Regions from separate parts of the Fictibacillus sp. Mic-4 genome, predicted to be linked through region 3. Evidence: riboswitches for the same ligand, from Rfam matches in the RefSeq annotation. Region 3 holds a riboswitch; each other region holds the start of a gene.
The links. Region 3 has a riboswitch for thiamine pyrophosphate ahead of thiD (bifunctional hydroxymethylpyrimidine kinase/phosphomethylpyrimidine kinase). Riboswitches for the same ligand answer to the same signal wherever they lie in the genome.
Positions count from the first base shown of each region.

Region 1: it holds a riboswitch for thiamine pyrophosphate, as region 3 does, so the genes downstream of both, WD019_RS18420 (acetylornithine deacetylase) here and thiD (bifunctional hydroxymethylpyrimidine kinase/phosphomethylpyrimidine kinase) in region 3, are expected to answer to the same signal.
Region 2: it holds a riboswitch for thiamine pyrophosphate, as region 3 does, so the genes downstream of both, WD019_RS08970 (thiamine-binding protein) here and thiD (bifunctional hydroxymethylpyrimidine kinase/phosphomethylpyrimidine kinase) in region 3, are expected to answer to the same signal.

Region 1 covers NZ_JBBHZM010000039.1:7,683-18,576, forward strand. The annotation lists gene WD019_RS18380 (MupG family TIM beta-alpha barrel fold protein) at 1-655, opposite strand, end outside; gene WD019_RS18385 (PTS transporter subunit EIIC) at 655-2,016, opposite strand; gene WD019_RS18390 (MurR/RpiR family transcriptional regulator) at 2,085-2,939, opposite strand; gene murQ (N-acetylmuramic acid 6-phosphate etherase) at 2,943-3,854, opposite strand; gene WD019_RS18400 (ABC transporter substrate-binding protein) at 4,053-5,060, opposite strand; gene WD019_RS18405 (ABC transporter permease) at 5,066-5,839, opposite strand; gene WD019_RS18410 (ABC transporter ATP-binding protein) at 5,832-6,587, opposite strand; gene tenA (thiaminase II) at 6,575-7,264, opposite strand; gene WD019_RS18420 (acetylornithine deacetylase) at 7,261-8,553, opposite strand; TPP riboswitch at 8,896-9,001, opposite strand; gene WD019_RS18425 (thiazole biosynthesis adenylyltransferase ThiF) at 9,164-10,186, opposite strand; gene WD019_RS18430 (thiazole synthase) at 10,186-10,894, opposite strand, start outside.
Region 2 covers NZ_JBBHZM010000010.1:30,881-41,774, reverse strand. The annotation lists gene WD019_RS09010 (cobyrinate a,c-diamide synthase) at 1-778, shown strand, start outside; gene cobT (nicotinate-nucleotide--dimethylbenzimidazole phosphoribosyltransferase) at 768-1,802, shown strand; gene WD019_RS09000 (NAD(P)-binding protein) at 1,820-2,458, shown strand; gene cobA (uroporphyrinogen-III C-methyltransferase) at 2,455-3,237, shown strand; gene WD019_RS08990 (nitroreductase family protein) at 3,239-3,802, shown strand; gene WD019_RS08985 (metallophosphoesterase family protein) at 3,938-4,630, shown strand; SAM riboswitch class I at 4,691-4,799, shown strand; gene WD019_RS08980 (O-acetylhomoserine aminocarboxypropyltransferase/cysteine synthase family protein) at 4,892-6,187, shown strand; gene sspL (small, acid-soluble spore protein L) at 6,214-6,351, opposite strand; TPP riboswitch at 6,737-6,850, shown strand; gene WD019_RS08970 (thiamine-binding protein) at 6,926-7,216, shown strand; gene WD019_RS08965 (ABC transporter permease) at 7,188-7,985, shown strand; gene WD019_RS08960 (ABC transporter substrate-binding protein) at 7,999-8,994, shown strand; gene WD019_RS08955 (ABC transporter ATP-binding protein) at 8,975-9,751, shown strand; gene WD019_RS08950 (cell wall hydrolase) at 9,993-10,580, shown strand; gene ggt (gamma-glutamyltransferase) at 10,713-10,894, shown strand, end outside.
Region 3 covers NZ_JBBHZM010000007.1:77,902-88,795, reverse strand. The annotation lists gene WD019_RS07565 (MFS transporter) at 1-352, opposite strand, end outside; gene clpP (ATP-dependent Clp endopeptidase proteolytic subunit ClpP) at 498-1,079, opposite strand; gene WD019_RS07555 (hypothetical protein) at 1,104-1,343, opposite strand; gene WD019_RS07550 (winged helix-turn-helix domain-containing protein) at 1,333-1,941, opposite strand; gene thiE (thiamine phosphate synthase) at 2,079-2,735, opposite strand; gene thiM (hydroxyethylthiazole kinase) at 2,726-3,538, opposite strand; gene thiD (bifunctional hydroxymethylpyrimidine kinase/phosphomethylpyrimidine kinase) at 3,555-4,364, opposite strand; TPP riboswitch at 4,448-4,555, opposite strand; gene WD019_RS07530 (IDEAL domain-containing protein) at 4,980-5,210, shown strand; gene WD019_RS07525 (YecA family protein) at 5,371-6,339, shown strand; gene WD019_RS07520 (FdhF/YdeP family oxidoreductase) at 6,376-8,727, opposite strand; gene WD019_RS07515 (TetR/AcrR family transcriptional regulator) at 8,995-9,885, shown strand; gene WD019_RS07510 (MDR family MFS transporter) at 9,910-10,894, shown strand, end outside.

The sequences.
Region 1 (10,894 bases), on a different contig from region 3:
TGGCCCCTGGTTCAGGGTCACCAATGTACACTTCTTCAACACCATCATCAAACAATTCAACGGCTGCTGCAAAAGGATCTATCCACCGATGTTTCTCCAGCGTCGGCAATCCTTCAAACAGCGGACCCCGTTTTTCTCCCCGCCCTGGCACAAAGGCGCAGGAAGGAATGTTATAATCTTGATACAATTTCATTTGCTTTCGAAAAAAGTTTTCATCCAGGCCCGTTTCTCTCCGTGGATAATAATTATGCCAGGCGATAAGCCGGATTTTCTCAATTCCGCTATTCAAAAGTTCAAACCATTCATCTTCCAAAATAATGCTCGCATTTAAAGCAATTTGAAAACTCTCAGACAGCCTCATGATCGTTTGTTGGTCAAAAAAGTCATCCAACCGGATCCCGACAACACCTAAATCCGTCAAATCTTCAAAACAATCAATGCCTAAATGCTCCGGGGTCCTTGCGGAAATATCAGCATACACTTCCATTCCTAATTCTTTCGCAACACACAAAAGATTTTTTGCCCGGTTTGCCAGATCCCCCGTTTCTTCAGGAATGTGAAGAGAGGTGAAAGCCCGCTTCACGCCAATTTCACTCGCTTCTTTAATCCGTTTTTCCGCCAATGGGTCATTTAAATAAAACGATATGCCGATCATTAAAATTCACTCGCCATTTCATCTTTAAATCCAAAGAAATAAGTAAAGAGGAAGCCTGCTACATAAGCAATGACAAGACCGAGTAAATAGAGAAAAGCCTGGCCGCCAACAACAAGAAACGTTAGCGGCAATCCCGATACCCCGATGGTGGTCGTCGCTACTTTAAAAAGTGCCTGGAATGCCCCTCCGACACCTGCCCCGAGGCAAGCTGTTAAAAACGGACGGCCAAGCGGCAAGGTTACACCAAAAATAAGCGGCTCGCCAATGCCGAGAAGTCCTGAAGGAAGGGCGCCCCCGATCGCGCGTTTCAACCTGGTCTTCTTTGTTTTAAAATAAATGGCAAACGCTGCACCGACCTGACCCGCGCCGCCCATTGCCAAAATCGGCAGAAGCGGGTCGTTGCCAATTTTATTGATCAACTCCATATGAATTGGAGTCAATCCCTGGTGAAGTCCGGTGACGACTAATGGCAAGAATGTTGCACCTAAAACAAAGCCACTAACGATGCCGCCGAAATCAAGGATGGCTAACAGACCTTTTGTAATTCCATCAGAAATAAATCCGCCTAACGGCATGAAGACAACGTACGTTACAATTCCTGTTACGAGGAGCGCCAAAGTTGGCGTCACTATAATGTCAAGGCTTTTCGGAACAACCGTGCGGACATTTTTTTCAACGATCGCAATAAAAATGGCAGCGAACAGGATGCCAATTAGTCCTCCACGCCCCGGCAAGAGATTCTCGCCAAACAAACTGATTTTTGCCACTTCCGGGTTGATGACAAGAATACCGGCTAATGCGCCGAGAGCCGGCGATCCTCCGAATTCTTTTGCCGCATTAATCCCGACCAAAATTCCAAGATAGGCAAACAATCCTGAACCGATCACCATTAAAATGATGGCCAGTTGTGATTTTTCATCAAGCCATTTTGCTTGAACGAGGGTTTTTGTGATCCCATTAACGAGGCCCGACGCAACCAACGCCGGAATGAGCGGAATGAAGATGCTGGCAATCCGACGCAAAAACAACTTAAATGGGGTAGCATTCTTTTTCTTTATTTCCGATTTCTTTTGCGCTCCTAAATTCTCAAACTCAGCATTCTCTGATGCGTCGATCAGTTTGCCAAACTCTTCCGTCACTTTGTTGACGACACCAGGCCCAAGAATAATTTGCAACGTTTCTGCTTCAACGACTCCAAGTACGCCTTCAATGTTCTTTAACGCTTCTTTGTTAATAAGAGAATCTTCTAAAGGGGTGACGCGGAGGCGAGTCATGCAATGTGTATAGGAATCAATGTTTCCCGGTCCCCCAATGTACTCAAGGATTTTTCTCGCAAGGACTTGATGTTTGTTTTCTCCCATCTTTCATTCCTCCCCTTTTAAATAGTTGCTTTCGTTTCTCCCCCATAAAAACGCTTTCAAAACAACGTTTACTTTTTCTTTGTAATAAAGTGAATGGCTTCCCGCGTCTTATCGATATGTTTGACCGTTTCCTCATACTGCCTGGCCGCGATGCATAGGAACAAAACATCGATGATATAAAGCTGGGCCAATCTTGAAGAGGTCGCGGCGCTTCGAAAAGGGGCCTCATTTGAATAAGAAGTAAATAAGCTGATGTCCGCAATCGAAGAGAGTGTCGTCTGATCAAATTTTGTCAGACTGATCGTTTGAACCCCCCGGTCTTTCGCAAGTGACAGGACATTAATCACTTCCGGCGTCTCTCCCGAAAATGAAATGCCGAAGACAACATCATCTTGATCCGCATTCGCAATCAATGTGGCGACAAGATGAACATCTGTAAAAGCCGTTGCCCCTTTATTAATGCGTAAAAACTTTTGCTGCGCGTCCAGAGCGATAATACTAGATGCCCCAATTCCGAAAAAATGAACGTTTTTTGCTTTTAACAATGCATCTATCGCTTTTTGCAATTCATCATAGTTGATCAATTCCGCTGTCTCTTTCAAGCTTTGAATGGCATTGCTTGCCGTTTTGTGAGCGACTTGATACATCGATTCTGAAGGCTCGATATCCCGGTAGCCCTGTTCGGCCGGTTTCAGCAAATCACCCGCAACCCTAATTTTCAAATCTTGAAAACCTTTTAAGCCAAGTGATTTGCAAAGCCGTATGACGGCCGCGCCGCTCGTGTTCGAAACGTTAGCCAGCTGGCTGACTGTACTATTTACGACTTCATGGGGATGTTCTAAAATATATTCTGCAATCTTTTGCTCGGAAGCCGGAAGTTTGTCGAGCATTTTTTGAACCATCTTTAATCCGCCTGATGCCACGATTTACTCTCCTTTATTTAATGAAATGGCCTTGCTGACATAGCCACCGGCCTCAGCAAGTAATGCTTTCGCTTCGTTATACGTTTTTTCCGTCTTAATCATCACGATCGCCGTTTTCACCTCATAATTCGCCTTCTCCAATGTTTCTTTTGCAACGTCGTAAGAGGTGCCCGTAACCGTTTTAATAATGTTAATCGCTCGTTCTTTTAATTTATGGTTACTGACATGAACATCGACCATTAAATTTTCATATGCTTTCCCAAGACGGATCATCGTCGTAGTTGAGATCATATTTAAAATCATTTTATGGGCAGTTGCTGCTTTCATTCGCGTTGAGCCTGTCAATACTTCGGGACCGACAATGACTTCAATCGCGTGATCGGCAACCTGGCTGATTCTGGCGTTTTCATTACATGATAGCGCTACCGCCTTTGCACCGATGCTTCTTGCATATTGAAGGGCTCCGACAACATATGGCGTCCGGCCGCTTGCCGCAATGCCAATGACCGTATCATTTGACGTGAGATGGATCGCTTCTAAATCTGTTTTGCCTAACTCGGCATTATCCTCTGCCCCTTCAACCGCTTTGACAAATGCCTTTTCACCCCCGGCCATGATTCCGAGTACGGTTTCTGGAGATGTGCTAAACGTCGGAGGACATTCAACAGCATCGAGAACACCGAGGCGGCCACTCGTGCCAGCTCCAATGTAGATGAGCCTCCCGCCTTTTTTTAATGACTCGAAGGCATATTCAACTGCCACTTTGACCTTGGGCAACACTTTTTTTACTGCCAGGGCGACCTTTTGATCTTCTTCGTTCATTACTGTTAAAATATCGATAGTATCAGCTGTATCAATATGTGTTGTATTTTGATTACGCATTTCGGTCGTTAATGAGCTTAGATGTTCTTCCATTTTTAAGCCTCCAAATTCGTATTGCGAATGGTCGTCGAAATTTTCTTTACTTTTATTATAATTGGTTTGAAATATAATTTCAATAAATATATTTTTATTATAAAAATTAGTTTCAGATTTAGTTTATGTTCTAAATTAAAATAATATGACTTCAATAGGAAAAGGACCGCTGTTGAACAGCAGTCCTTTTCTGTAAAATTATTCAGCGATATTGACAAACGCATCTTTGATATTAACTTTTTTCTTCACCACGTCTGTTTTATATAGCCAATCGGCGACATCTTGCCACGTTTTTTCATCCTGGGTGCCGAACGGCTCGTCTTTTGCATCCATTAACGGCAGCAAAATATTCAAGCTTTCTTTTTCGACTTGTTTGTCCAGTTTAAAATCTTGATTTTCATGATCCAATAAAATTTGCAATCCTTGTTCCGGATTTTTTTGGACATATTGCTGTCCTTCTGATACCGCTTTCCAGAACTTTTTGTAAACTCCTTTCTTTTCTTTCAATCCCTGGCTGCTGGCAACAAGTACTAATTCATAGTAATCAGGGACGCCATACTTTGCCGGATTAATCGCACGCATCGGGTGCCCTTCCTTACCGAGCAAAATCTTTTCATGATTAATATATCCTCCGATAATACCGTCGACTTTGTTCGTTGAGACAGCCGGCATTAAATCGAATCCGACATCTGTCATCTTTACGTTCTTTATGCTTCCACCATCATGATCCACCATTGTTTTTACAATCGCTTCATCGGTCGGAATGGATGGGTAGCCAATGTTTTTGCCGGCAAGATCTTTTGGCGTTTTTATCTTGCTTTTCTCAGGTACCATTAAATAATTGAGCGGATGGCGTACGAGAGCAGCGAGCGAAACAACAGGAATGTCTTCCGCCCTTGAAATGACGACTTGCGGCTGATAGCTGAGGGCAAGATCGATTTTGCCTGCCGCAACCAATTTTAGCGGGTCATTCGTTTCAGCCGGCATTTTTATATCAACATCAAGCCCTTCTTTTTTAAAATAGCCTTCTTTTACTGCCGTATAAATCGCGGAATGAACGGCATTCGGATACCAGTCAAGCATGATGCTGACCTTTTGAAGCCCGTTTTTGTTTTTCGTTCCGCTCGCTTCTTGTGACTGTGAACAACCTGAAAGGACGATCGCCAAACAGAGGGCGATCCCTATCGTTAACCATTTACGTTTCAATTTCATCACCTTTTCTTTTCTTCATTCCATTTCAACATCCATTTTTGCAATAAGGTAACAACGAAAAATAAAACCATTCCGAGTACAGATAAAAGAAAAACGGCCGCAAATACACCTTCCGCATTCAAGTTCCCTGACATTCTTCTGCTATAATAGCCAAGGCCAACGCTTGCCCCAAGCCATTCACCGATTGTCGCACCGACGACGGAAAACACAATCGCAAGCTTTAATCCGGAGAAGAGAGAAGGCAATGCCATCGGCAGTTTCACTTTCATAAACCGCTGCCATTTGCTCGCCCCCATTGACTGGAGGAGTTCATCATATTCCGGGTCGCTATTTTTTAGCCCGTCATACATCCCGACAACGATCGGAAAAAAGGCGATTAATACAGTGACCGCCACTTTGCTCCATATCGTATAACCAAACCAGAGAACAAAAACCGGAGACAGTGCGATAATCGGAATCGTTTGCGAAATCAAAACGACGGGATAAATCATTTTCTCAAGCGCTTTTGAGAAATACATAAGGATCGATAAGCCGATTCCCCCTGCTGCCGCAATAAAAAATCCAATCGCCACTTCCTTAACGGTCGCAAGAAGATGCTCCTGAAAAAGCGACTCCCGGTTTTCAACAATGGAACGGATAACCGAAGATGGGGCAGGTAATATAAATGAAGGGACTTTCCCTGACTGGACGAGCCATTCCCAGATGACAATGATGACACATGAAAACAAGATAAATAACAAGTAATCTTTGAAAAATGATTTCAGTTTAGCCATCAGCAATCTTCTTCTCTATCATTTTTTTGTAGTTCACCATGTCCATTGTATGAACCATTTCCGAATGGCGCGGGCGTGGAAGATCAACCGGAATTTCTTCTGTCGTCTGATCCGAATGCAGCAAAATAATCCTGTCGCTTAGAAGGATGGCTTCTTCCAGGTCGTGGGTAATAAAAAGAATCGTTTTATTCAACTCTTCCCATATGGATAGAAGCCAGCTATGCATCTCTTTTTTCGTCAAGGCATCGAGTGCCCCAAATGGCTCGTCCAATAAAAGAACTTCTTTTTCGGTCAAAATTGTTCTTAAAAAAGCGGCCCGCTGCCTCATGCCGCCCGAAAGCTCCCGTGGCAACGCATTTTCATAATCTTTAAGGCCGACTCGTTTAAGCCAATTTCTTGCCTCGTTTTTCGTTACTTTTGCGCCTTTTTGAAATTCAGAAGCGAGCATGATGTTTTCAAGAACCGTTCGCCACGGCAAAAGCAAATCTTTTTGAGGCATATACCCGACACTTCCCGGTTCAGTCGCTTTGCCGTAGACGCGAATTTCCCCTTCATCGGGTTTCAGGAGCCCGGCACATAACTTTAATATTGTGCTTTTTCCTGTTCCGCTTTTCCCGATTAACGATACGAACTCTCCTTTTTGGAGTGTGATGTTTACATTCGAAATGATTTTCTTTTTATGCCGTTTTTCGGGTCTCACCGAGTACGAAACATTCTTCATCACCAGTGCCATAGTCAAATCGGCCATTCGTGCTTGCCATATACCATATTCCAAAAGAGATATTCATAGCGTGACGTCGTTATAAAATGTTTTTCTAGTATGGAGAGCTCCCGTTCCGTTTTTCCGTTTGTCAGGTTGTTCAGAAGTTCAATGAGCCACTCGCTGAGTGCGCCAAATTCAGCGGAAGCGTACATCTCAATCCAGCTTGCATACGGATTTGCTGATAACGTGTTGCCGTTTTGCTGTTTTAAATCTTTTCCGATTTCCCAATAGCTCCACATACATGGAAGAAGGCATGAAATCAACTCGGCAAGCCCCCCATTATGTGCCACATTGAGCATATACCGGGTGTAAGCAAGGTTCACCGGCGTCGCTTCGGTTTGTTCCAGGTCAACATGGCTGATGCCAAATTCAGCCGCGTATTGCCGGTGCAAATCCATTTCCGTATGAAGCGTTTCGTGGAGAAGCCCGGCAAATTTCCCCATCGTTTCAAGGTCCTCCGCTTTCATCGAACCAATCGCGAACAATTTCGCATAATCGATCAAAAACACATAATCTTGTTTCATGTAATAGGCAAAGGTCTCTTTATCGAGGGTACCGCTTCCAATTCCCCGGACAAACGGATGGGCGTGAATTTTCGTCCAAATCGGCTTAACGTTTTCAAATAGCCGGTCGGTAAATAGCTGCTGCTTCGTTTTCGTCATTTTTGTTCTCCCCTTTCCGTGTTGCACCACTCGGCGATAAAGCAAGCAATCGTTTTCGTATAGTCCAACAGTTGCTTAATCTTCACTTTTTCATTCACCGAGTGAGCCTCTTTTAACTCTCCCGGACCGTAAATCGCCGCGGGAATGCCTGCCCAGCCAAACCATCCGCCATCGGTAACCGATGTGGACATGGTGACTTCCGCTTCCCTCTTCGTGACGAGTCCGTGATGATTTTTTAACTGGACAATTGCCAGATGCCCGGGATCAATTTCTAACGAAGGAAAAATTTCACCGCGGTCTTCGATCATTGATTTTCCGCCCCAGCGAAACTGTGGCGGATTTTCTTTCAGCCATGGATCGGCCATCGCAACACGATTGATGTGTTCTTCGATTTCCTTTGCGACCTGTTCAAACGTTTCATTCGGATAAAAGTGGACGGTAATCCATAACCGGCATTCATCGGCGATAAAAGCGGCATGACGTCCACCTTCGATCACAGCAGGATTGATCGTATTTGTCCCTGCCGGAAAACCAGGGTAGCTTTTTGTTACAGCCCAGTGGCGTTCCAATTCTTGAAGACCGCTAATGATCTTCATCATCTTCTCAATAGCGCTTGCGCCTCTCAATCCGCCGCCGGCATGAATCATTTTCGAACGCAGCCCGTCATGAAACGTTTCTTTGCTTTTCACCGTAATCCAACCGGTAATAACGCCGCCCTGCCCTTGAATCCGTAGATCGCTCGTATCGACAACGAGGGCAAAATCACCGGTATACCCTCTATCTAAGCATGACTTCGTGCCGGCCTCTCCTACTTCCTCACCGATGACGGATTGAAATTGCAAATCTCCTTTCAATTCCACGCCAAGTTCATGTAATAATTGAATAGCAAATAATGCCCCGGCGATCCCGCCTTTCATGTCTGATGTGCCGCGGCCAAAGACATATCCATTCTCTACTTTTATTTCAAACGGGGACGCCGTCCACTCTGAATCGTCTCCTACTTCGGCGACATCGATATGGCCGTTGATGATCAAACTGTTGAATCGCTCTGGATCCGTGCCTTTCTTTACACCAACGACATTCGGGTCATTCGGGAATACGTCCCATTTGTCTGTTGTAAAGCCCAATTGCTGTAACTGCTGTTCAATAAACTGCTGAGCTTCCGACGAATTGCGGGCCGGAGGGCTTACCGTTGGAAAACGGATGAGCTCACCGAGTAATTGCAGCAATTCATCCTGCCTTTCTTCTACTAATTGTTCGATTTTTTTATTGAATGTTTCTGTCAGCAATGTTTTCTCCCTCCTTTTTTGCTATCGTAAATTTGCATGATTGCACGTTGATCTGACTTTGGAAAATAAAATTGCTAGTTTGGAAAATAAAATCCGATGTTTGGAAAATAAAAATTGAAATTCAGAAAATAAAATCTCTAGTTTGGAAAATAAACTGTCCTGTACAGAAAATAAACAGGCTTATTATTTAGTTTTGGAGCTAACTTATCGAGTTTTGGCCAAGTTTAGGCGATATTATTGTAAGTTTTAACAAAAAAAACTGACATTTCGGGCAGTTAATGAACGAAATTTAAAAAACCGCCCCTAAAGAGAGGCGGCGATACACTACATCTATATTACATGTGTAGATATGATCCGCTTCCCTACGCTGGCATGATCCAGATCAGGTTCAAAGGGTTTAAAACATACGTTTATTCTCAGCCGGTAATTGGCCCCCCTAGCATTTCTATTCAATTAAGGATGTTCAAAAAGTCCGGGAAAAATAGCTGTCGAATTTCTGCGTCAGCTTGCCTCTCCGCTCCTCACGTATTAAAGGCATACGCTCCGGTGCTCGCAGTCTGCGCTTCCTTGAACTTCTCGGCTCTTTTTGTCCTCCTTTTTGAACACGGAATTATCCGACATAACGGTGATACAGGCTTTTCGCTTCATGAATGTCTTTTGTCCCGTGCACGAGCACCCTTCCGTCTTTAAAAATGACGAGACGGCGGGTATCATCGACCGTATATGAGACGAGATACGGATTTTGTTGCAGGGCGCCGCCTAATTTGGACAATTTGCTCGCCAGTTCATCAAGATTTCTTTCAGATCGTTTCGGCGGACGAATTTGCACAGTGTTTCTCCCACAAAGCACAGCGGTTTTCATCTGATTTTCCGGCTGCAAAAATGGGTGCGTCGGATTTACTCCGCATGACGGACAATCGTCCTTTTTCATCCGGTCCACATTCATTGTGACATATTGATTTTTCCATAAATCAAAAGAGACGAGCTTATTTCTTAGCGCATCCATATCCTCAACAAGCAGCTTTAACGCTTCGGACGTTTGATGGGCGACAACCATTTGCACAGCCGGGGCAATAATCCCCGCCGTATCGCACGTTGCGCCCCCCAATGGAACGGTTTCTAAAAGGCAGCTTAAACAAGGCGTTTTTCCTGGAAAAATCGTATAGCTTAAACCATAGCTTCCGACACACGCGCCATAGATCCATGGAATCTTCTTTTTTTGCGAAAGATCGTTAATTAAAAGACGGACGTCAAAGTTGTCGGTGGCATCGATGATAAGATCGACGCCGGCAGAAAGCTCTTCGATTTCTTGAATGCCGACATCCATAATAAAAGCACGAATATCAATATCGCAATTAATTGCGCGGAGACGCTTTTTGGCGGCAATCGCCTTTGGGAGGCGGTTTCCCGCATCTTCTTCGCTAAACAATTGCTGCCGCTGGAGATTGCTCCATTCGACATAATCGCGGTCGACAATCGTCAATTTGCCGATTCCCGCCCGGGTGAGAATTTCGGCATTTCCAGTGCCGAGTGCACCGGCTCCGATAATCAGAACATGTTTTGAAGCAAGCTTTTCTTGCCCGCTCTTTCCAATTCCGGCAAACAATTCTTGCCTGGAATAACGATCGCTCATTATACGCTCATTCCCTCCAGAGGGCTTGATGCTGTTGCATAGCGTTTTTTCGGAATTCTTCCCGCTTCAAATCCTAACCGGCCGGCTTCAATCGCCAGTTTCATCGCGCGGGCCATTTTGACTGGATCTTGTGCCCCGGATACGGCGGTGTTCAATAACACGCCATCCGCACCCATTTCCATGGCAATAGCGCAATCCGCAGGTGAACCAATTCCTGCATCAACAATGACCGGAACCGTCGCTTGTTCGATGATGAGGCTTAAGTTAAGCGGATTGACGATTCCCTGTCCAGAACCAATCGGGGAAGCTCCCGGCATGATCGCATGCACGCCAAGCTCCTGTAATTTTTTTGCTAAAACGACATCATCGGAAGTATACGGAAGAACGATAAATCCTTCTTCCAACAGCATTTCCGATGCTTTTAACGTTTCGATCGGATCAGGAAGCAACGTTTTATCGTCACCGATCACTTCGACTTTAATCATATCACAGAGCCCGGATGCTTTCGCGAGCTTCGCGATGCGGACAGCCTCTTCGGCCGTGCTAGCTCCCGCCGTGTTTGGAAGCATCTTAAATTTCTCCACTTCCAATTTTTCTAGAAAGTTTGGCTGGTTCGGCTCGAAAATGTTCATCCGTCTTACGGCAAACGTTAAAATTTCAGTTCCTGATACGTCGACCGCCTCTTTTTGAACATCGAAATCCGGGAAT
Region 2 (10,894 bases), on a different contig from region 3:
TGAACGACTGGCAACATGCGTTTTGGAAACGGTCGATGTCGACGGGCTGTTTGAGGCAGCCAAAACGACGTCAATTGAATCAGAAGGCCCTTCTTTATTCCAGCCTCGTGGAAATAAAGATGTCCGCATTGCTGTTGCGAAAGATGCCGCTTTCAATTTTTATTATGAAGAAAACCTTGAGTTGTTGGAAAGTTTTGGAGCTGAATGTGTATATTTTTCTCCGTTAAACGGCGAGCCCGTTCCTCCGAATGTTCACGGATTGTACATCGGCGGCGGCTTTCCGGAAGAGTTCGCCCAGAGGCTGTCGAAAAATGAACGTGTGAAGGAATCGATCAGAGGGGCAGTAGAAAGCGGAATGCCGACGTTAGCCGAATGCGGCGGTTTTATGTACTTGAACCAATCGATTGAGACAACGGATGGATCCATCTTTCCAATGGTGGGCCTCATTCCCGGGACGATAAACATGCAAACTAAATTAGCAGCGCTCGGATACCGGGAGATCACGGGTACGGAAGGAAATTTTTTATTGGAGAACGGCCAAAAAGCGAAAGGGCACGAGTTTCATTATTCGACGTTCCATAGCGACGAAAAATTCAGTCCCGCCTATGAAACGAAAGGGATGCGCGGGATCAAGAAAGAAGGATATATGAACGGCAATCTGATCGCAGGTTATACCCATTTTCATTTTGCTTCTTGTCCGCAAATGGTAAAGCGGTGGATTCGCGCCTCCACAAAGTGGAAAAATGATCGGAAGGAGCAAGCCTTTGATGTCCATTGATTGTTTCATACAACCGGTAGATAAAGAAAAAGGGAAAGAGGTTCGTTCCTATATCGATACATTGACAAAGCCACCTGGAAGTCTCGGGCGGCTTGAGGAGCTGGCAATTCAGCTTGCTGAAATCACATCGCAATCGCATCCGGTAGTCACGCCTCCCGGGGTTATCGTATTTGCCGCTGACCATGGCATAGTAGAAGAAGGAGTATCCGCATTTCCTCAGGAAGTAACTGCACAAATGGTCGGAAATTTTGCGAATGGCGGGGCGGCGATTAACGTCTTCTCAAGGCAAATCGGCGCACGGTTAAAAATTGTTGACATTGGCGTGGCCAATGACGTGAACTTCAAAGCCGTTGTCGACCGGAAAATCAAATACGGCACTGCGAACTTTTGCACGGAAGATGCAATGGCTAGAGAGGAGGCCATTCGCGCGATTGATGTCGGGTTTACTGAAGCGGAAATGATGATTCGCGAAGGGATCAAATGCCTTATCCCCGGCGAAATGGGGATTGGCAATACAACAGCAAGTTCCGCGATATTAGCGTCTCTGACAGGCACAGATATCGCGCTTCTTGTTGGGAGTGGTACTGGAATTGAAGACGGGAAACTCGCACATAAACAGGACGTAATCAAGCGAGCATTACAAGCTAGAAAACCGGATTCGAAAGACCCGCTTGACATTCTCAGTAAAGTGGGCGGGCTTGAAATTTGTGGTATGGCCGGAGCGATGTTAGCTGCAGCCGAAAACAAAATTCCGATTTTAGTCGATGGATTTATTTGCACGGTTGCTGCTTTACTCGCAGTCGAAATGGCTACAGAAGCGAAAGACTATATGATTATCGGGCACGAGTCGGTGGAACCGGGCCACCAGATCGCAATCGAACGATTAGGGAAGAAGCCGCTATTGCATTTAGAAATGCGTCTCGGTGAAGGAACTGGCGCTGCTGTCGCCTTTCCAATTTTGCTTTCTGCTGTTAATATGTTAAAAATGGCTACATTTTCATCAGCCGGCATTTCTACCAATTAACAGGGGATGTTCAACATATGACATATTATCCAGCAATGTTGGATTTAAAAGGAAAAAAAGTTGTTATCGTCGGAGGCGGTGTGATCGCTGAAAGAAAAATAAAAGGATTGCTTCACTCTGGCGCGGAAATTACCGTCATCAGTCCATCAATTACAGAACAAGTAAAAGAGTGGGTTTCCAGCGGGAAATTAAGCTGGGAAAATAAACGGTTTGATCAAAAAGACTGCCGCGAAGCTTTTCTCATTATCGCAGCGACAAACAATGCGGGTGTCAATCTGAGAGTTTATGAATCGGCGCAAAATCATCAATTAATCAATCTTGTCGACCGCCCGGATTTAAGCAATTTTATCGTGCCTTCGACGTTAAGACGCGGAAAATTGAGCATTTCCGTATCGACATCCGGGGCAAGCCCGGGTTTGGCAAAGCAAATGATCGAGACCCTTTCCTGCATTTTTGATGAAAGTTATGAAGAGTATATGGAATTTTTAGACGAATGCCGAAAGTATGTTAAACGAGAGATTAAGGATCAACATGTAAGAAAGAAACTATTAAAAGAATTATTGCATCCACGTTTTTTAGAAATGACACGTCAAGGACTATACGAGGAGAGAGAAGAACAATTTACTAAGTTAATAGAGAAAGGGCGAGCGGGATGAATAAAGGGAAAGTATATTTAGTCGGTGCAGGTCCTGGCGATCCGAAGCTCATAACCGTCTATGGGTTAGAATGTATCCAGAAGGCAGACTGTATCGCTTACGATCGGCTTGTCAATAAAGAGCTGCTTAATCATGCGAAAAAGGATGCGGAACTCGTCTACTGCGGGAAACTTCCAGGTAAGCATGCCCTCATCCAGGAGCAAATAAATCATTTGCTTGTTGAGAAAGCACTTGAAGGAAAAATCGTTACCCGCTTAAAAGGAGGAGACCCGTGCGTTTTTGGACGGGTGGGGGAAGAGGCGGAAGTGCTTGCCGAACACGGTATCGAATTTGAAATTGTACCGGGGGTAACAGCGGGCATTGCTGCACCCGCATATGCCGGAATTCCGGTCACTCACCGGGAGCATGCCTCATCATTTGCGATAGTCACAGGCCATGGCCGAAAAGCAAAAGGACAGGACAGCTTGAATTGGAAGGCGCTTGCAACTGGAATCGATACGGTTGCATTTTACATGGGTGTCGGCAACTTAAGCTACATTACTGGTAGTCTTATGAAACATGGAAGAGATCCAAAAACGCAAGTGGCTATCATCGAATGGGGAACGACGGATAAACAGAGAACCGTAACAGGCATGTTAGATTCAATTTGCCAACTGGCAGAGAGGGAGAAAATTAATCATCCAGCCATTTTATTAGTGGGAGATGTCGTCCAATTAAGAGAAAAAATCAAATGGTTTGAGAAAAAAATAGAACCGGATAAAGTGGGATCGGAGGGATAAAATGTCGCTATTAGAAGCATTAAAAAATAGACGCGCGATTCGAAACTATGAAAATAAAGAAGTGGAAGAAGAAAAAATCAAGCAACTGCTTGAAGCGGCGACATGGGCGCCTAATGACCGACTGCGGGAGCCGTGGACCTTTTTCGTCATAAGAGGAGAAGCGAAAAAGAAGTATGAGGCGATTGCGGCCGGCTATTTAAATGAGCGTTTTCCGACGAAACCGCATTTAGTCGAAAGCTCGTTAGCTGTCGTCAAAAACACTCCAGTCATCATTGTTGTTACTTCAGACATCATTCCGGGAGATGAAGCAAGCTCTATCGATAATGAATATGCGACTTGTTGTGCGATCCATTCGATGTGGCTCGCTTCCTGCGATCTTGGACTCGGGTTTGTCTGGCGAACAAGAGGCGTCGGGCTCGTCCACGACGAGAGGCTCCACCGTTTTATCGGTTCGCCAGAAGACAAGAAAGTGGTAGGAACCGTTTTTCTAGGATATCCGAAAGAAGGAGAAGAAGTGAAAGCGACCCGCCGAACGCCTTTCGAAGAAAAGACAGTTTGGCTATAATTTATTTAGAGGGGGCCGCCTAAAAGATGGATTTTAGGTGACGCCCTTTTTCTCGTTTTAACCTGTTGGACTATTCAAATTATGGAGAAAAGTGTATAATGATAAAAAAGCTTTTTGACAGAAAGAGGATTTTTTGTGAAAAGAATACTGGCCATAAGCGATATTCATGGAGAACTGAAGAAGTTTGAACAATTGCTAGAGAAAGTTAATTATAATTCTTCCGTAGACCAATTGATTTTATTGGGAGATTATGTCGACAGAGGCGAAGATTCTAGTGGTGTCGTTGAAAAGGTCATTCAGTTAAAAGAAAACGGGGCTGTCGTTTTAAAAGGGAATCATGATGATATGCTCGTAAGAGCGATGAATGGAGACAAAAAGGTTTGGGATAATTGGACGATAAGAAACGGTGGACAGAGTACATTGAAAAGCTATCAATATTCGCTTAGCATTGAACAGGGGGAAATTATAGCAACAGTCAATGAGCATACGAAGTCCGAGCTGATGGAGGAGCATAAAACTTTTTTAGAAAATCTTGATTATTTTTATGAAACGGATGACTATATTTTTGTTCATGGCGGCGTTCACCCGACCACTCCGATCCAGGAAACGGACCCTTACGTTTTAATTTGGATCCGCGAAGAGTTTCATAATGGCTACAACGGTGACAAAACAGTCATTTTCGGGCATACGCCAACGAATTCGTTCCATGATTGTTCAGACGTGTATTTTGCTGATAACAAAATTATCGGAATTGACGGAGGAGCTGTTTTTGGCGGACGCCTGAACTGCCTCGAATTGCCGAGCAAAAAGGTTTATTTCGTTGAGTAATCATCGTATTTGACAAATTCAGAATAGTGTTGTATTTTAATAAATAATTTAACATCGTTGCTCTTATCAAGAGAGGTGGAGGGACTGGCCCGATGAAACCCGGCAACCGCCAGTATGTTCTGGAAAGGTGCCAATTCCTGCAAAGCGGATGAGCTTTGAAAGATAAGGGAGAGCGTGCCGTTTACGGATCGAACATCTCTCTTTCTTTCAAGAGCGGTGTTTTTTTATTGTATAAAAAATAAAAAAGGAGACGGTTGAAATATGGGGTATCGATTTGAAACCATTAGCATTCACGGAGGATTAAAAGTGGACGATACGGGTGCGCGTTCCATTCCTCTTCATCAGTCGAATGCGTATTTGTTTGAAAACACGGATCATGCAGCTGATTTGTTCGCATTAAAAGAAGAAGGCTATATTTATACGAGGATTGGAAACCCTACCGTTGCCGTACTCGAAGAACGTGTCGCCCAACTTGAAGGAGGAGTCGGGGCGCTCGCGGTTTCAAGCGGGATGGCGGCAATTACAACCGCGATTATGAACATCGCCAATTCGGGGGATGAAATTGTTTCTGCCTCGAAACTTTATGGCGGGACGTACAATTTATTTTCTACAACTTTGCCAAAATACGGAATAACGACAAAGTTTGTTGAACCTGGCGACCTTGAAGGGTTAAGGGAGGCGATTACGCCAAAAACAAAAGCCGTTTTCGCCGAAACGATCGGCAACCCGAGCTTAGAAGTGCTTGACATTCAAGCGTTTGCGGACATCGCCCATGCGCATGGAATCCCGCTTATTGTCGATAACACATTTGCAACTCCATATTTATGCAGGCCAATTGAACACGGGGCAGACATCGTCGTCCATTCCGCGACAAAATGGCTCGGAGGCAACGGCACGACACTCGGTGGGATTATAATTGACGCCGGAAAATTTAATTGGGATTCGCCGAATTTCCCGGGGTTCACCCAGCCTGATCCGAGCTATCACCATCTTGTATATGCAAAAGACATTGGCAAGGCGGCTTTCATCATTAAAGCAAGAGTGCAATTTTTGCGCGATATTGGTGTAGCGCTTAGTCCGTTCAACGCGTTCCAAATTAGTTTAGGAATTGAGACATTGCACGTCCGGATGAAAGAACATATCGCGAATACGCGAAAAATCGTTCGCTACCTTGAAAATCACCCCGGCATCGAGTGGGTACTCTATCCCGAGCAAGAGACGCATCCATCCAAATCCCTTGCCCAAAAATATCTACCAGATGGTGCAGGTAGCGTCGTTGTCTTTGGAATTAAAGGAGGGAGAGAGGCCGGGAAAAAAGTGATCGATTCTGTTCAATTATGGTCGCACGTAGCAAATGTAGGCGATGCAAAAAGCTTAATTATTCATCCGGCAAGCACTACCCATCAGCAGCTAAGTCCTGAGGAGATTAAGGAAGCTGGGGTAACGGAAGATTTAATTCGCCTTTCGGTTGGAATTGAGCATATCGACGATTTAATCGAAGATCTAGAACAGGCGATCGTCAAAGCAAATGGCATTTCATCGAAAACACATGTTTAAAAAAAGCGCCTTAAGAGGCGCTTTTTTTAGATCCTCGTATTTTTCTTCTTCGCTCGATTTTCAAGCTCGGTTTTCGGCTCCATGCCGAATTCAGCGTCAGGGCTTTTTCCCTGCGGGTTCACGCTAGAAGCTGCCTTGCCTTTTCCAGTGCTTTTCTTAGACACGATGACTCACCTCCCTTCTCATTGCGTGTTCAAAAAGGAGGACAAAAAGAGCCGTCGCCAGCAAATACCGTCCCGTCCTGTGACAACGCTGGCACTAGCACGTCCTGTGCGTCGGAAGATCGAGGCGGCGAAGCTTTGAGCAAGGCTACTACACGAACCGCTTCTATGCGGCCTTGTACCGAGGAAGCCTACTTCCAAGCATAAGCTAATAGACGCAGGTACAACGCGTATGGCGTTTTTTATACGTGAGTAGCGCAAAAGCAAGCCAACGAAGAGATTCGACGGTAATTTTTCCCGGACTTTTTGAACAACCTTTATTAGGTTGACCAATCTGGAGGATGATATTTACAACATCCACCCCCTTTGCTACAATAACGATGACAATAAAAGCATAAAGGGGAGCCGGGAGAGGCCTGGCTGAGAGGGTGCCCGCAAATAGGCACCGACCCTATAACCTGATCTGGGTAATGCCAGCGGAGGGATTTTAGCTATAACTCTATATCTTTCTGCTCGTATGCTGCCCGTTTGGCGGCTTTTTTTATTGCGAAAAAAAGTATATAAAGGAGAAATCAAAATGGCTGATGTTCTTGTAAGCTTTAAAGTGATTCCAAAAGTAAAAGATGGCAATACGTATGAAGTGGTCGATAAGGCAATAGAGGTCGTGCAGGCTTCGGGAGTGAAATATGAAGTTGGCGCTATGGAGACAGTGATGGAAGGGGAAATGGACCATCTTCTTAACATTGTAAAAGAGGCACAGGAAGCTTGCATTAAAGCCGGCGCGCTTGATGTATTGACAACCATTAATATTCATTACCGCCCAGAAGGGGTCACGATGGATGAGAAAATTAAGAAATACAGATCATAACTTGCTCTGGAAAAAAATCGTCTTTCCGGCATGGCTGTTGCTATTGCTGCTTGTCCTATGGGAAGCGGCCGTACGTATCTTCCAGATTGAAAAATGGATTTTGCCGGGCCCTTTATCGATTGTCAAGTCACTTATACAAAGCAAGGATTTGTTAATTGATCATTCTATTCAAACGATTTATGAAACGTTAATCGGACTCGGAGCAGCGATCATAATCGGCGTTATTATTGCTGTCGTTATTGAAAGTTCTGAAATGATTCGTTTAGCGGTTTATCCGCTTCTTGTCATTTCCCAAACGGTACCGATCATTGCGGTCGCACCGCTTTTTTTAATGTGGTTCGGGTATGGACTCTTGCCGAAAGTCATTGTCGTCGCGCTCGTTTGCTTCTTCCCGATAGCCGTAAATCTGGCGGATGGATTTCGTCTTGTTGATCGGGATAAAATACGATTATTAAAGTCGATGGGCGCGAACCGTTTGCAAATATTCAGAATGGTTCAATTTCCTGAAAGCATGCCCCATTTTTTTTCGGGCCTCCGAATTGCTGGAACATATAGCATTATGGGCGCCGTCATTGGGGAATGGCTTGGAGCGAGCAAAGGTCTTGGCATTTTTTTAACCCGCTCTTCTCAGTCTTTTTTAACCGAACGCGTATTTGCCATAATTTTAGTTATTGTTATTTTAAGTTTAATCATATTTGGTTGGATTGAAATGATTGCCAGAATACTTATGCCCTGGCATTATAAGCATAAGAAATTGCAGGGCAAATAGGAGGTAACAATCAATGAAGAAATGGACCGTGCCCATTATTGCAGGCATTTTATTATTGTCCGGCTGCGCGAACGAGAAGCAATCGGAAACGGAAAAAGGAACGAAAAAATTACAGAAAGTATCGATCATGTTAGACTGGACGCCAAACACGAATCATACTGGCATTTATGTGGCGAAGGATAAAGGCTATTTTAAAAAAGAAGGTTTGGATGTTGAGATTCTCCCGCCTGGAGAAGGAACATCGGCCGAACAGCTTGTCGCCAGGGGAAAGGCAGACTTTGGCGTATCGTACCAGGAAAACGTAACGAACTCAAGAGCAAGCGGTATTCCGATCGTCTCGATTGCGACCGTCATCCAGCACAATACATCAGGTTTTGCTTCGCTAAAAAAAGACCACATTACTCGTCCAAAAGATTTCGAAGGAAAGCGCTATGGCGGATGGGGATCGCCGGCGGAAGAAGCGATGATCAAAGGGGTTATGGAGAAAGATGGCGCCGATTATAAAAAAGTGAAAAACGTAACGCTGGGCCAGACGAACTTTTTTACTTCGATCGGCAAAGACGCCGATTTTGAATGGATTTATTACGGCTGGGATGGAGTCGAGGCGAAACGAAAAGGAAAAGACATCAATATTTTAATGGTGAAAGATTTAGACCCTGCTCTTGATTACTATACTCCGGTCATTATCACCAACGAAAAAATGGCAAAGACGAATAAACCGCTTGTGAAAAAATTTATGAAAGGGTTATCAGAAGGCTATAGCTTTGCAATTAAACATCCGAAAGAAGCGGCAGGCATCCTTGTGAAAGATGTTCCTGAATTGGACCGTGGATTAGTGTTAAATAGCCAGCAATGGTTAAGCAAACAATATCAGGCCGATAGCAGCCGTTGGGGTGTGCAAAAACAAGAAGTGTGGTCACGTTATGCGGATTGGATGTATAAAAATAAACTCCTCTCGAAAAAGATCGATACGAGGAAGGCGTTTACGAATGAATTCCTCCCAAAATAAGTTATGCGTAAAAAATGTGACGAAAACTTTTTCGCATGACATTACCGCAATTCAAAACATATCCGTTCATATTAAGGAAGGCGAAATTGTCAGCATTATCGGTCCGAGCGGCTGCGGGAAAAGCACTATGCTCGATTTAATCGCGGGACTGAGTTTGCCAGATTCAGGCGACATATTTTTAAATGGCCAGTCGATTGTCGGCAAAACTGGAAAAGTCAGCTATATGCCGCAAAACGATGTTCTCTTGCCATGGCGGACAATTATCGAAAATGTCACGATCGGCCTAGAAGTACAGGGAATGAAGAAAAAAGAAGCAAAAATAGAAGCGAAGCAGTTGCTTCCCGCCTTTGGATTGGAACAATACGGTGACCATTATCCGTACATGCTGTCTGGAGGAATGAAACAACGCGCTTCTTTTTTGCGGAGCGTCTTATGTAAAAAAGAAGTTATGCTTTTGGACGAGCCTTTCGGCAAATTGGACGCACTTACAAAAAGAGGCCTGCATGAATGGCTCATTGAACGATGGCAGGAGTCTCATTTTACAATGATGCTTGTCACACATGATGTCGATGAAGCCATTTATTTATCCGACAGAATATACATCATGTCACACCGGCCAGGAAAAATTATTGCTGAAATTAAGATACGATTAGAAAAAGACCGTCTAAAACGAAGCATTACGTCGGTTGAATTTGCCAGCCAAAAAGAAGAAATATTGTCCATATTGGAAGGAAAAAGCGCTGCCGCATTCTTTTAAGGGCGGCGCTTTTTTTAAATGAGAATAAAATTTCACGTACCGTATTTTATGCCTTTATATAAAAATTAACAAAGAACATTTCATAAATCTACCAGCAGGAGCAAGGTCAAAAAGTCCTATTTTTTTGCGAAAAAATAGGTTATATGGACTAAAATCAGGGGGATGAGAGAAGCTGAACGTTTAAGTCCAGAATCGTCGGGCAACAGAAGGCGAAAACAACGATTCCAGGGGGAACGCAATAATGAAAAAAGGAACAATCATTTCAGCCATGTTGGCTTTATGCATCGTGTTCGCTTCAGGAAAGATGGCCGAAGCTTATACAGGGGAAGGTGACACACTCTGGGGCATTACTCCTACACACGGTGCACTTTATGATCAAATCATAAAAGAGCGAAAGCCTTCTAAACTTCATAAAAAAATAAAGAAAACAAAAATAGGTAAATCGGTTACGGTTTCAAAAAATAAATCGATTCATATTTCAAAAAAAGAGTTGCATTTACTGGCTTCACTCATTGAATCAGAAGCTTCCGGTGAAAGCTTCAAAGGAAAAGTTGGCGTTGGCGCCGTTGTTTTAAATCGTGTTAAAAATAAAAAATTTCCTGATTCAATCAGTGCAGTCATTTATGAGCCTGGCCAGTTTACGCCAGTTATGACGGGTTCGCTTAAAAAGCCTTCGAAAGAGTCGATAAAAGCGGCCAAAAAAGCCCTTGGTGGTTATGATGATACACACGACGCATTATTTTATTACAATAAGAGAACGGCAACCAATCATTGGCTAGACTCACGTCCGGTTACAGTCGTGATCGGAAATCATACTTTTACTAAATAACACATATTGAAAGCCTTAAAATCATTGCTGATTTTAAGGCTTTTTTCCGTGCTAGTACTTTTAGCCTGATAAATCCAGACTATTTACAATATTAATACTCTACTATAACGTATTTTAAAAAGGAGGGATTTCATGTATAAAAGGTTTCTTCAATTTTTTGTCATCCTCTTAACAACTATTTTGATAGTTAATTATTCGCCTACTAGCATTCAAGCGAAGGAAAAAAGAAACATCACTGACTCCCAGGTAGCCGTCGGCACGAAAGGAATGGTCGTAACCTCCCATCCACTCGCTTCCAAAGTTGGTGCTGAAGT
Region 3 (10,894 bases):
GCCCAATTAAAATGACTGACAGCAACACATATTCGAACCGATTCGCAAACGCAATGCCGAGCATTCCAATGAAACTTGATGCCATCCCAATTGGCAAAATATAAGGTGACGTCCTTTTATCCGTAAACGAGCCAATGACTGGCTGCATAATCGAAGACGTCATATTTAAACAGAAGGCAATCCACCCTAATTGCGTAAATGTAAGATTCATTGATTTTTCTAAAATAGGGAAGATCGCTGGAATCACGGCTTGCATCGTATCATTTAAAAGATGGACAAAGCCAATGGCGAATAAAATTTTATAAATCGTAGGCTGCTTCAAAACGTTACTTTCCTGGCTTAGAGCGGCCACTTGCTTCCCTTCTTTCTTAAGCGATTTGTATGTATTGACAAATTTAACATACCATTTCTGCACTACGATTTCTAATTTACTGCTTAAACAGTAGTCTCCATAATGCAAGAAAGGCCCTGCTCATTTTAGGACCTTTCTTCCAGCCTTATATTTTTTCAATCACTTTGTCGATAATGCCGTATTCTAATGCCTGGCCGGCGCTCATAAAGTAATCGCGATCGGTGTCTTTCGCAACTTTATCCAGCGGCTGGCCAGAACGTTCGGAAATGATTTGATTCAACAGTTCGCGGGTTTGTAAGATCCGTTTCGCATGGATCGCCATATCGGATGCTTGCCCTCGTGTTCCTCCAAGAGGCTGGTGGATCATTACTTCAGCATTTGGCAGAGCGAATCTTTTCCCTTTGGCGCCGGCAATTAAAAGAATGGCTCCCATCGATGCCGCCATGCCAATGCAAATCGTTGAAACATCTGGCTTGATGAATTGCATCGTATCATAAATCGCAAGGCCTGCCGTAACCGATCCACCCGGTGAGTTAATGTAAACGGAGATGTCTTTATCCGGGTCCTCTGCAGCTAAAAACAAAAGCTGTGCAACGACAGAGTTTGCGACAGCATCATTAATTTCACTTCCGATCATAATGATCCGGTCTTTTAATAATCTTGAATAAATATCATACGACCGCTCTCCTCGATTGGTCTGCTCTACGACCATTGGAACTAAATTCATCTTTTTGTCCTCCCTTAAAAAGTGTTAAGCAGCCATACACCTCGGGCCAGAACCGCTTCCCGCCTTGATTTCGCCAAACCCGGATGTAACGTAAATAACGGTTGCCGTTTTTTCACTTTCTGTTTTAATCTCCACTTCAGTTCGAACTGGTTCAAAGGATGTCGTTACTTCATTGCGTTTTCTGTTGATCGAAACGACTTTAGCGTTCTTTTCATCTGGAGCTTCTTTCGTTTCCCATAAAACGGTATCCTGCTTATGAGCCATTTTTTTCACTTCCCTCCGGTTTAGGGTAAACTGCAAGAGAAACATGATAAGACACGGATTTTTCATCAACATCACTCTGGTATTTTTCAATCAGCTGACCTACTAAAGCGACATACTCGTTGACAAATTGATTGCGTTCTTCCTTCGTCCGCAATGTGATCGATGTTTGTAATGCCGCGCTCGGAATTTCTTCCTCTTCACTTTGTTCCATGAGCCGAATGGCATCTTTTTTCATTTTTTCCGTTAAAGAGAGCACATGGGCAAGCGCGCTCTGGTCTTTTAATTTTTGCGCCGTTTCCGCAGACATCCCTAACGAATCGGACAATATCAAGTTTTGCGCAACCGCCTGATACAATACTTCTACAAGATTTCTAACATTCCTTGTGCCGACTCTTCGTACGAGCCCTACTTTTTCCAGCGTTTTAAGGTGATAATTGATTTTTTGCGGTGTTTCATCAAGCAATTTTGCCACTTCAGTCGCCGAACGTGGCTCTTTTAATGCGCGAATGATTTCAGAGCGAACAGGATGAAGGAGTGCTGCTGCCTGCTCCGGAATTGTTACTACATACGTTTCTAGAATTTCATCCCGTTTTTCCATCCAATCACCCCGTTTCATAAAATATTTATATTACGTAAAAACATTTTATTACGTTAGGCTTAGTTTTGTCAAAAAACTGTACGTTTAAACCAAAAAAAGAATGGAGCAAGTCCCCATTCTTTTATCCGCTTATCATTCTACCCAACAAAACTTACCTCATCTAACAACCTTCTTGCTGCCTCTATTGGTGAATCGGCCATGCTTATCGAAGAAATAACTGCAATTCCATTAGCGCCCGCTTCTATGACGGGCCTTGCTTTCCCAATTTGAATTCCGCCAATTCCAACGGTCGGGACCGTTATTCCTTTTTCTCTCAGCTGTCGGATAATGGTTGTTCCCATTACCGGCCTGGTATCTTTTTTCGTAATGGTCGGATACACAGGTCCAACCCCCAGATAGTCCGCTCCCTGGCGGATGGCGTCTTCGGCTTCTTTTACATTATGCGCGGAAACGCCGAGAATTTTCCCGGGAATTTGCCGCCTGATTTTTTCAACATCTCCGTCTTCTTGTCCGATATGAAGGCCATCTGCATCAAGCTCTTTCATTAGCTCTATTTCATCATTTACGATAAAAGGAACTTCGTGCTCCCGGCATAACTGTTGAAGCCGTCTGGCAAGCTCGATCTTCTCTCTGCCAATCTTTGCCTGCGCTCCTTTTTCCCGATATTGAAAACAGGTAATGCCACCCTTTAATGCCTCTTCAAGGACAACTACCGGATCGGATTCACAGTTGTTGCTTCCCATGACAAAATATAGCTTTAGCACATCGTTTAACGTATTAACTATTACCGCCATTGTTGAACATCCACTTTCTTTACCTTCTCGGCATTTTTTAGCGCTTCATCATCGATCGCGTACAACGCATCAAGTAATGAAACTTGAAAACTCCCCGGTCCGGATGAATGATTGATTGCCTTCTCAGCGCAAAGGTTCAGCATCGTAACCGCTTTTGTCGCTCGTTCAGCAGGCGTTAAAGACGTTTCTACCGATTTGGCCATAAACAGCCCGATCAGCGATGTCGCAAAGCAACCCGTTCCGGTTACCCTGGTCAACAATTCGTCACCGTGATTCACCGTATAAACAACGCTTCCGTCGCTTATTACATCCGTTTTCCCTGTCAATGCAACAGTTGTGCGGAGGCTTTTCGCAGTTTCAAAGACGAGCTCTTCAACATTCTTCTCTAAATGTCCGTCCACTCCTCTTCCTTCCCAGGTAGAAGAGAGCAAAAACGAAATTTCAGCCGCATTTCCACAAATGGCATCAGGATGAATTTCATCAACGATACGGCGCGCGGCATTTTTGCGCAGATTGGACAGCCCCGCTCCGACAGGATCAAATATGACCGGGATGCCAAGTTCCTTTGCTTTTTTGCCCGCGATAAGCATTGATTGGACCATTTCCGGATCGAGCGTGCCAATATTTAATACGAGAGCATCCGCATGGGCCACTGCCTCCCCCACTTCTTCACGATGATGGGCCATCATCGGGCTGCCGCCAGCCGCTAAAATTCCGTTTGCGAGAAAATTCATCGTCACTTGATTCGTTATGTGGTGAATGAGAGGATTCTTCGTTCGTATTTCTTGTAAAATCAGTGTCATTCTATTTGCACCCCCTTTATACAAGAGTTTTATTGTATTTCATGAATGCCCAATGGTTGGTTGGACCATGGCCGGAACCGATATGAAGAGGATTTTCAATTGCCGCCTGGATAAATTGTTTTGCTGTTTTCACAGCATGTAGCGGAGTTTTTCCATTGGCCAGCTCAGCCGTGATTGCGGCGGCAAATGTACAGCCCGTCCCATGTGTCTGTTTTGTCGCAATCCGTTTTCCTTCTATTTCAAAAAAATTCTCGCCATCATAAAACAAGTCATTGGCATGTTGCTCATCTTCAAGGTGGCCCCCTTTAATGACGACATGTTCTGCGCCCAGATCAGCAAGAATTCTCGCCGCTTCCTTTCGATCTTCCAAACTTACAATCTCCTTGCCTACAAGTTTTTCAGCTTCGGGAATGTTTGGCGTAACGATTTTCGCCAGTGGAAACAGATGTTCTTTTAAAGCGGCAACCGCTTCTTCTTGTAATAATTCCGCCCCTCCCTTTGCGATCATCACGGGATCGACGACGACATTTCCCCAGCCAAACTGGCGAATGCTTGAAGCAACCGTTTCGATGATTTCCCTGTTAAAGAGCATCCCTGTTTTTAATGCATCCGGCGACAGATCCTCGCCAATAGAAAATAACTGTCTTTCAACAGCCTGAACATCCATCGGGTAAACGCCTTGAACCCCTAGCGTATTTTGTGCCGTTATCGCGGTCAGCACCGACATTCCGTACGCATTCAGCTCCTGAAACGTTTTTAGATCCGCCTGTATACCTGCTCCCCCGCCGCTGTCCGAACCTGCAATTGTAAGCGCCTTAGGTACCATTACATGTTCCATTAATGACCATCTCCTCATTATGTAAAAAACCACCCACTTGGATAAGTGGGTGGTTAACAAAAAGTAATTGTCAAATAGCCACACCACTTCCCTACGCCAGCATCATCTGGATCAGGTTCAAAGGGTTGAAGAATCTAATCTTCTCTCAGCTTTAGAATAAAGCACCCCTAGTGGATCGTTTTTTTATTTTAGGGTAAATCAATCCCTTTTTTTAGTCAACTTTTTTCGCCGGCCTCCACTGACATTTTTTGTGCTTTATAAATTTTTTAATAAATTTGGTTTAACCTATCCGCATTATCGGGTAATAACTAAACAAACGATATCGTTAAACATCGAAATTCCGAAAGAGCGTATTGTCATTAGCAATAAAGGCCGTGATATTTTGATTTATACAAAAAAGGATGTCAACCGTTGCTGTCGAAGTATTCATCAATAAAAAAATTTATCAAAATTTTCAGATAAACTGTTGTCAATCACTCGGTTGCCCAGTATACTAGTAGAAATACTCGTTTTCACAAAACAAGCGAGTATGAAACAGGAAAGCAGCTTACTTTACACTGTAAGCACACTGTTTTTCAAAAAACATTCAAGGAGGAATGGAGCATGAAAGACAATACATCGTATAACAAAAAAATGAACGAACTGGTGAAACAGAAGCTTCAGAAAAGAAATGACCCGTTCGCCTTTAGCCTGGTTGCTCAAATGATCCTTGATGAATCATTACATGACTTTCATATTAATCTTTATAAAAAACGCATTGATGAAGCGTTAGAAAAATGTGACCGTGAATTGTTCATGAAACTGACAGAAGAATATAAGAAATTTATTGGATAAACCAGGCAGCGAACGCTGTCTGGTTTTTTGATCTTTCTTTTTAGGCTCCGGCAAAAAGTGTTTTTAGAAAAAAAGCACTTTTTCTACTTCTGTTGAAAACTTTTTTAGTTGTGCTAGTATGAAACATGGTATGATTGGCCGAAACATTTGGAGGATCAACATGGGAAGTAAAATTGGAAGAAACGCTCCTTGCCCGTGCGGGAGTGGCAAAAAGCATAAACATTGTTGCATGGTTACCATTTCATCTAAAAAGCTTGCGATCGTAAATGAAATGGCTAAACATCAGGAAGGATTAATTAAATTTGTCTTTGACAACCACCAGGTAGAAATGGCAAAACGAATTGCCAACCATCTTGCAAAACATCCAGTAGAAAAATCGAAAAGCCAGGCATTTGCAAATGTCGCTGTATGCTGGGAAATTTTCTGCTCTCCAATCAAAGAAGGAAAGACTCCGATCGAATGGTATATCGAATCTGTAAAAGAAAATGTCTCAGAAGAAATATGGCACATGCTTTGCAGCTGGCAATATAGAGAGCCGTCCGTCTACTCGATTGAATCACAAATCAATAAAAACACGTTTAAGCTTCGTGATGTTTATGGTCATGATGAATTTGAAGCGATCATGAATGAGAATCATTTGCCTCAATCCAACAGCCTTCTGCTAGGCACATTGATTTTTAACGGAAATCACCATGAATTTTATATTAGCTTCATCGAGATTTCCGAATCAAGGAAATCCCGTTTTCTCGAAGAAATAAACAACCTGGCGGAAGGATCTTCGTTAAAAGATCACTTTCCGGCAATTTTACAGCTCGCCCTATCCGAGCATCCTCGGAATAACCATAGTGCTGCGGAGAATATCGATGATTCCGTATTGGCTCTCTTAAAAAAAGAAGCCGGCGAGGAAATAGCGGCAAAAGCGGAAATACTCTGGAACTCTTATTATCAAAATCGCAAACCAGTCATACGAAAAGCAGAGATTTTCGCCAGCGCCCTTCATTACCTCGTGGCGAAAGATATTCTCGGAGAAAAACCGACTCAAGTATCCATCGCCAAACGCTACCATACAACGGCTTCAAGTCTTTCCTCACGCTACCGTGAATTGAAGGAATTTTTGCCTGCTAAATAAAAAGAACTCTGCAAACAGCAGGGTTCTTTTTATGAATTATCCGACTTCCATCTCTAATTCTTCAATTCGTTTTTCTTTATACTTCACGTCTTTTTGGGCATAAAAGGTTTCCGCTTTTTCTACAATAACGGTTGTATTATATTCAGGAATCCCCGCATATTGTTCATACACGCCTTTCGGAAAAAGCGAATTTCCTTCTGGCCAATAAACGGCAATGTTCCCTTGCTTCACATTTTCCACTTTGGCCCTTCCTTGAAAAAGTCCATGGCGATTATATACAACGACGGCCTCGCCGTCCTGAATTCCAAGCTTTTCGGCATCTTCACGAAACATGAGAACATCGTAACGATCCGCACCATTAAATGGATCCCTTTCGCTGTAGATCATCGAATTAAATTGTTTCCCGCGCCGCGAGGTTGCATAAAACTGTCCTTCCGCCTTACGAAGTTCAGGAAGTTCCACTGTGATTAAGTTCCCTTTTCCATCTTCTGTCGGACAAATGCCATCTTCACAGAGCCATGCGCCGCCCCATTGAAAGACGTCCCCTTTATGTTTTAAATGTTGGATGCCGTCATAGTCTGGCGCAGCCTTTGCAATTTCCGCGCGAACCGCAAACGCATCTTGAAAGTTCATCAAATGTTTCCTCTCCGGTTTAACCCGCTTCGCAAGATCAACGAAGATCTGCCATTCAGCCCTTGCCTCTTCAATTCTCGGCCCTTTAATTTCTGGAGAAAAATAGACCATTCGCTCCGTTGAAGTAGACGTTCCTCCGCCAGGCTGTTCATAACGCGTCATCGCTGGTAAAACAATTACCGCCTCTTTTGCATCAAGCAATGTCGAAGTATTGAAAATAATATCTTGATGAACCCGCAGTTCGAGATTTTCCAGGCACTGTTTGACAAAATCAGGATTTGGCATCGTCTCTAAAAAGTTCCCGCCTGACATATAATAAAGTTTTAGCTTCCGTTCATGATCGTCCGGCAAAAGAGCATTTTCGAGGCTAACCCCGACCATGTCCCCTTGCCATTTCGGCAGTTCAAACCCCCATACATTTTCGATTCGTTCAACCGTTTCCTTATCGAAACCTCCGCCCGGCAAACTAAACGGGTCCGCGCCCATCTCTCCTGAACCTTGTACGCCGGAATGTCCGCGAATCGGCATCACTCCGCAATGTTCCCGTCCTATAAAGCCTCTAAGCAAGGCAAGGTTTGCGACTTGCGATATATTATCAGTTCCGAAACGATGCTGGGTCAGCCCCATGGACCAGACGAATACTCCCGAGTTAGCCGCTGCTAACATTTTAGCAAGTTCCTTCATTCGTTCTTTGCTTATCCCGGAAGATTTCTCAAGTGCCTCCCAGTCATATTGCTCGACATGTTGCTTTAATTTGTCAAAACCATTGACGTGTTTTTCGACAAAGTCATAATTGATGGCAGATCCACGCTTTTCGTTTTCCATTTCAAACCAATGCTTCATAATTCCGTGCATGAAAGCAATATCTCCGCCTATGTTCACCTGGTAAAAATCATCCGCCAATTTTGTCCCGAATAATGCTGAATCGGGAATAGAAGGCACCCAATATTCATCCATCGCCGGCTCATGATAAGGATTAATGACGATGATCTTTGTCCCTTTTCGCTTCGCAGCATACATGTATTTTGTAGAAACCGGCTGGTTGTTAGCGGCAACAGATCCCCAAAAGACGAGCACATCTGTCCCAATCCAATCCTTATAAGTACAGCTTGAAGCACCGATCCCGAGCGAACGTTTCAATGCCGTTTTTGATGGAGAGTGACAGATTCTAGAGGCGTTGTCAATATTATTCGTTCCGATCAAACGGGCCGCTTTTGCCGCGACATAATACGATTCATTCGTAATTCCCCGGGACGTAAGATAAAACGCCATCTGTTTCGGATCAAGCTCCTTCATCTTATCGGCGATGATCGTTAACGCTTCATCCCATGTGAGGCGCTTAAATCGATCTTCTCCTTTTCGTCTCATTAACGGATAAGGAATCCGGCCCAGCTTGCGAAGTTCGGTTGAGCTTAATTTGCGCAATTCATGGATATCTTGAAAAATCACTTCATCTTTAATGGCTGGCATCGTATTTAATCGAAGGACGTTGAGCCTTGTCGTGCATAAATGCGGGCCCGCAAGCGTCTGATCATGAAGTCCCGACACGCCTAATGCACACCCATCACATACACCTTGCGTCAATATTCTTGCGGCGTAGCTTAAATTGTCTCTGTTTTCCCAGACGACTTTTACCGTATCGCGAAGGTGGTGCGGCTTCACTTTTCCTAGCCCAAACGGAATAGGGCTTACCCATAGTTTTGGATCAGGCAACTTTGGCAGCTTCATCGGACCCGTATGTTTTGTTTTCCCCAAAAGAAAGACTCTCCTTCGCTAAAATAGTGAAGTAAACGCTTTCATAAGAAATGGCGAGGTTCGGGCAATGCGAACAGCTATTAATCTATGGAAATTGTAGCATTATCCCCTTTTATTCGCAACGCCCGCCAAATTTTTTCATCGTTTATTGCATTGCCTATTGACTGACTGGTCATGGCGAATTATACTGTTAATTGCTGACTCAAGCCATTCCATTCATCCGACTGACCAATTAGTCAACATTCTTATTTAGAAGGTGTGTACCCATTGAATGAGAAAAAGTTAAAGATCATTGAAACGGCCATTAAATTATTTGCTGAAAAAGGATTTTACTCAACATCGATCCAGGAGATCACAAAAAAAAGCGACATCTCTAAAGGCGCTTTCTATTTGCATTTTTCTTCAAAAGAAGAGTTATTGCTATCGATTTTCCATTATTATCACGACCGGATGCGCAAAAAAGTGCTTGAAGTTGAAACCGACAACTTATCACCAAGGGAAAAATTAATTAAGCAAATTAACGTTCAATTTCAAGAAACGGTAGAATATCGGGACTTTATCATTATGTACATTCGTGAACATGTTCACTCGGTCAATGATAAAATCCATCAATATATGATGCAAACACGGCTCGACGTCCAAAAATGGTATGAGTCGAGACTGATTGAATTGTACGGTGAACAGATCATTCCTTATATTATCGATATTTCTATTCTTCTTGAAGGAATTAAACAAATTTATATTAAGTTTATTATCATCGATAAAATTAAACTGGATTTACTTCAGCTTTCAACGATGATCGTCAAGCGGCTCGACAATTTAGTTGATGGGATATTAAAAGAAAACGAACCCCCTTTACTTTCTCGTGAAGTCATTGACTACTATTTTTATAAAGACATGACAAATGCAGAAGATCAAACGAAGCAAACGATTGTAAAGCTTTTATTGGAAATGCAAAAGGAACTGACGGAAATTGAATTGGATCACCATCAAAGAGAGGAATTTTACTCGGTCATCGACTTTTTACTGGCTGAAATGAAAAAAGAAAAGCCAAAAAAGTTTATATTCCAGGGGATGCTTGCTCACTTTAAAGGAATAGAGCCACTGAAAGCCTATCGAACGAAATTGGCGGAGCTTTTAGATGTCGATCTTTTATAAATAAAAAAGAATAGGAGATTTTGAATGAATACAGAGCGAATTAACAGAAATGTTGTTTTAACCGGTTTAATCATCGGGATGTTTTTTAGCGCGATGGAACAAACCGTTGTTGGAACGGCAATGCCTACTATCATTGGAGAATTGCATGGATTTTCCATTTTCGCGTGGGTAACAACAGCCTATTTAATTACATCAACAACCGTCGTCCCGATTATCGGGAAATTATCCGACATGTATGGAAGAAGAAAATTTTATTTGCTTGGCGTTATTATTTTCGTTATCGGTTCAGGGCTTTGTGCGACGGCGCAAACGATGGAGCAATTAATCTGGTACCGGGGAATTCAAGGAATCGGTGGCGGGATGCTCATGCCTCTTTCACAAACGATTGTCGGCGATATTTTCACAGCCGAACAACGTGCGAAGTGGCAAGGGGTATTCGGCGGCATTTTCGGATTAAGCTCAGTTATCGGGCCATTAATCGGCGGAGCTTTAGTCGATACGATTAGCTGGCATTGGATTTTCCTTATTAACGTGCCATTTGGCCTTCTTTCAGGAATTCTAATTTTCATTGGTATGAAGCACGAAATTATCGCGAAAAAAGGGAATGCAAACATCGACTATCTCGGAATCATTACGTTTGTTCCAGCCCTTGTTTTATTGTTGCTCGGATTGACGAATGCTGGAAAGAATTTTGATTGGGTATCAATTCCTTCCTTCCTTTATTTTGGTGGAGCAATTGTGCTAACACTCATCTTCGGATGGATTGAAACGAAAGCGAAAGAACCGATCATTGATATTCGCTTATTTAAAAATCGTGTATTTTCAACAATGAATGGCCTTGGCTTCTTGCTCGGACTTGGAATGTTCGGGGCAATCAGCTTCGTCCCGATGTTTATGCAAGGCATTCTCGGCGTATCGCCGACACAGGCCGGTTCTACAATGACGCCAATGATGATTTCAATGATCTTCGCGAGCATTATCGGTGGCCGAATCTTACTTAAGCTTCGCT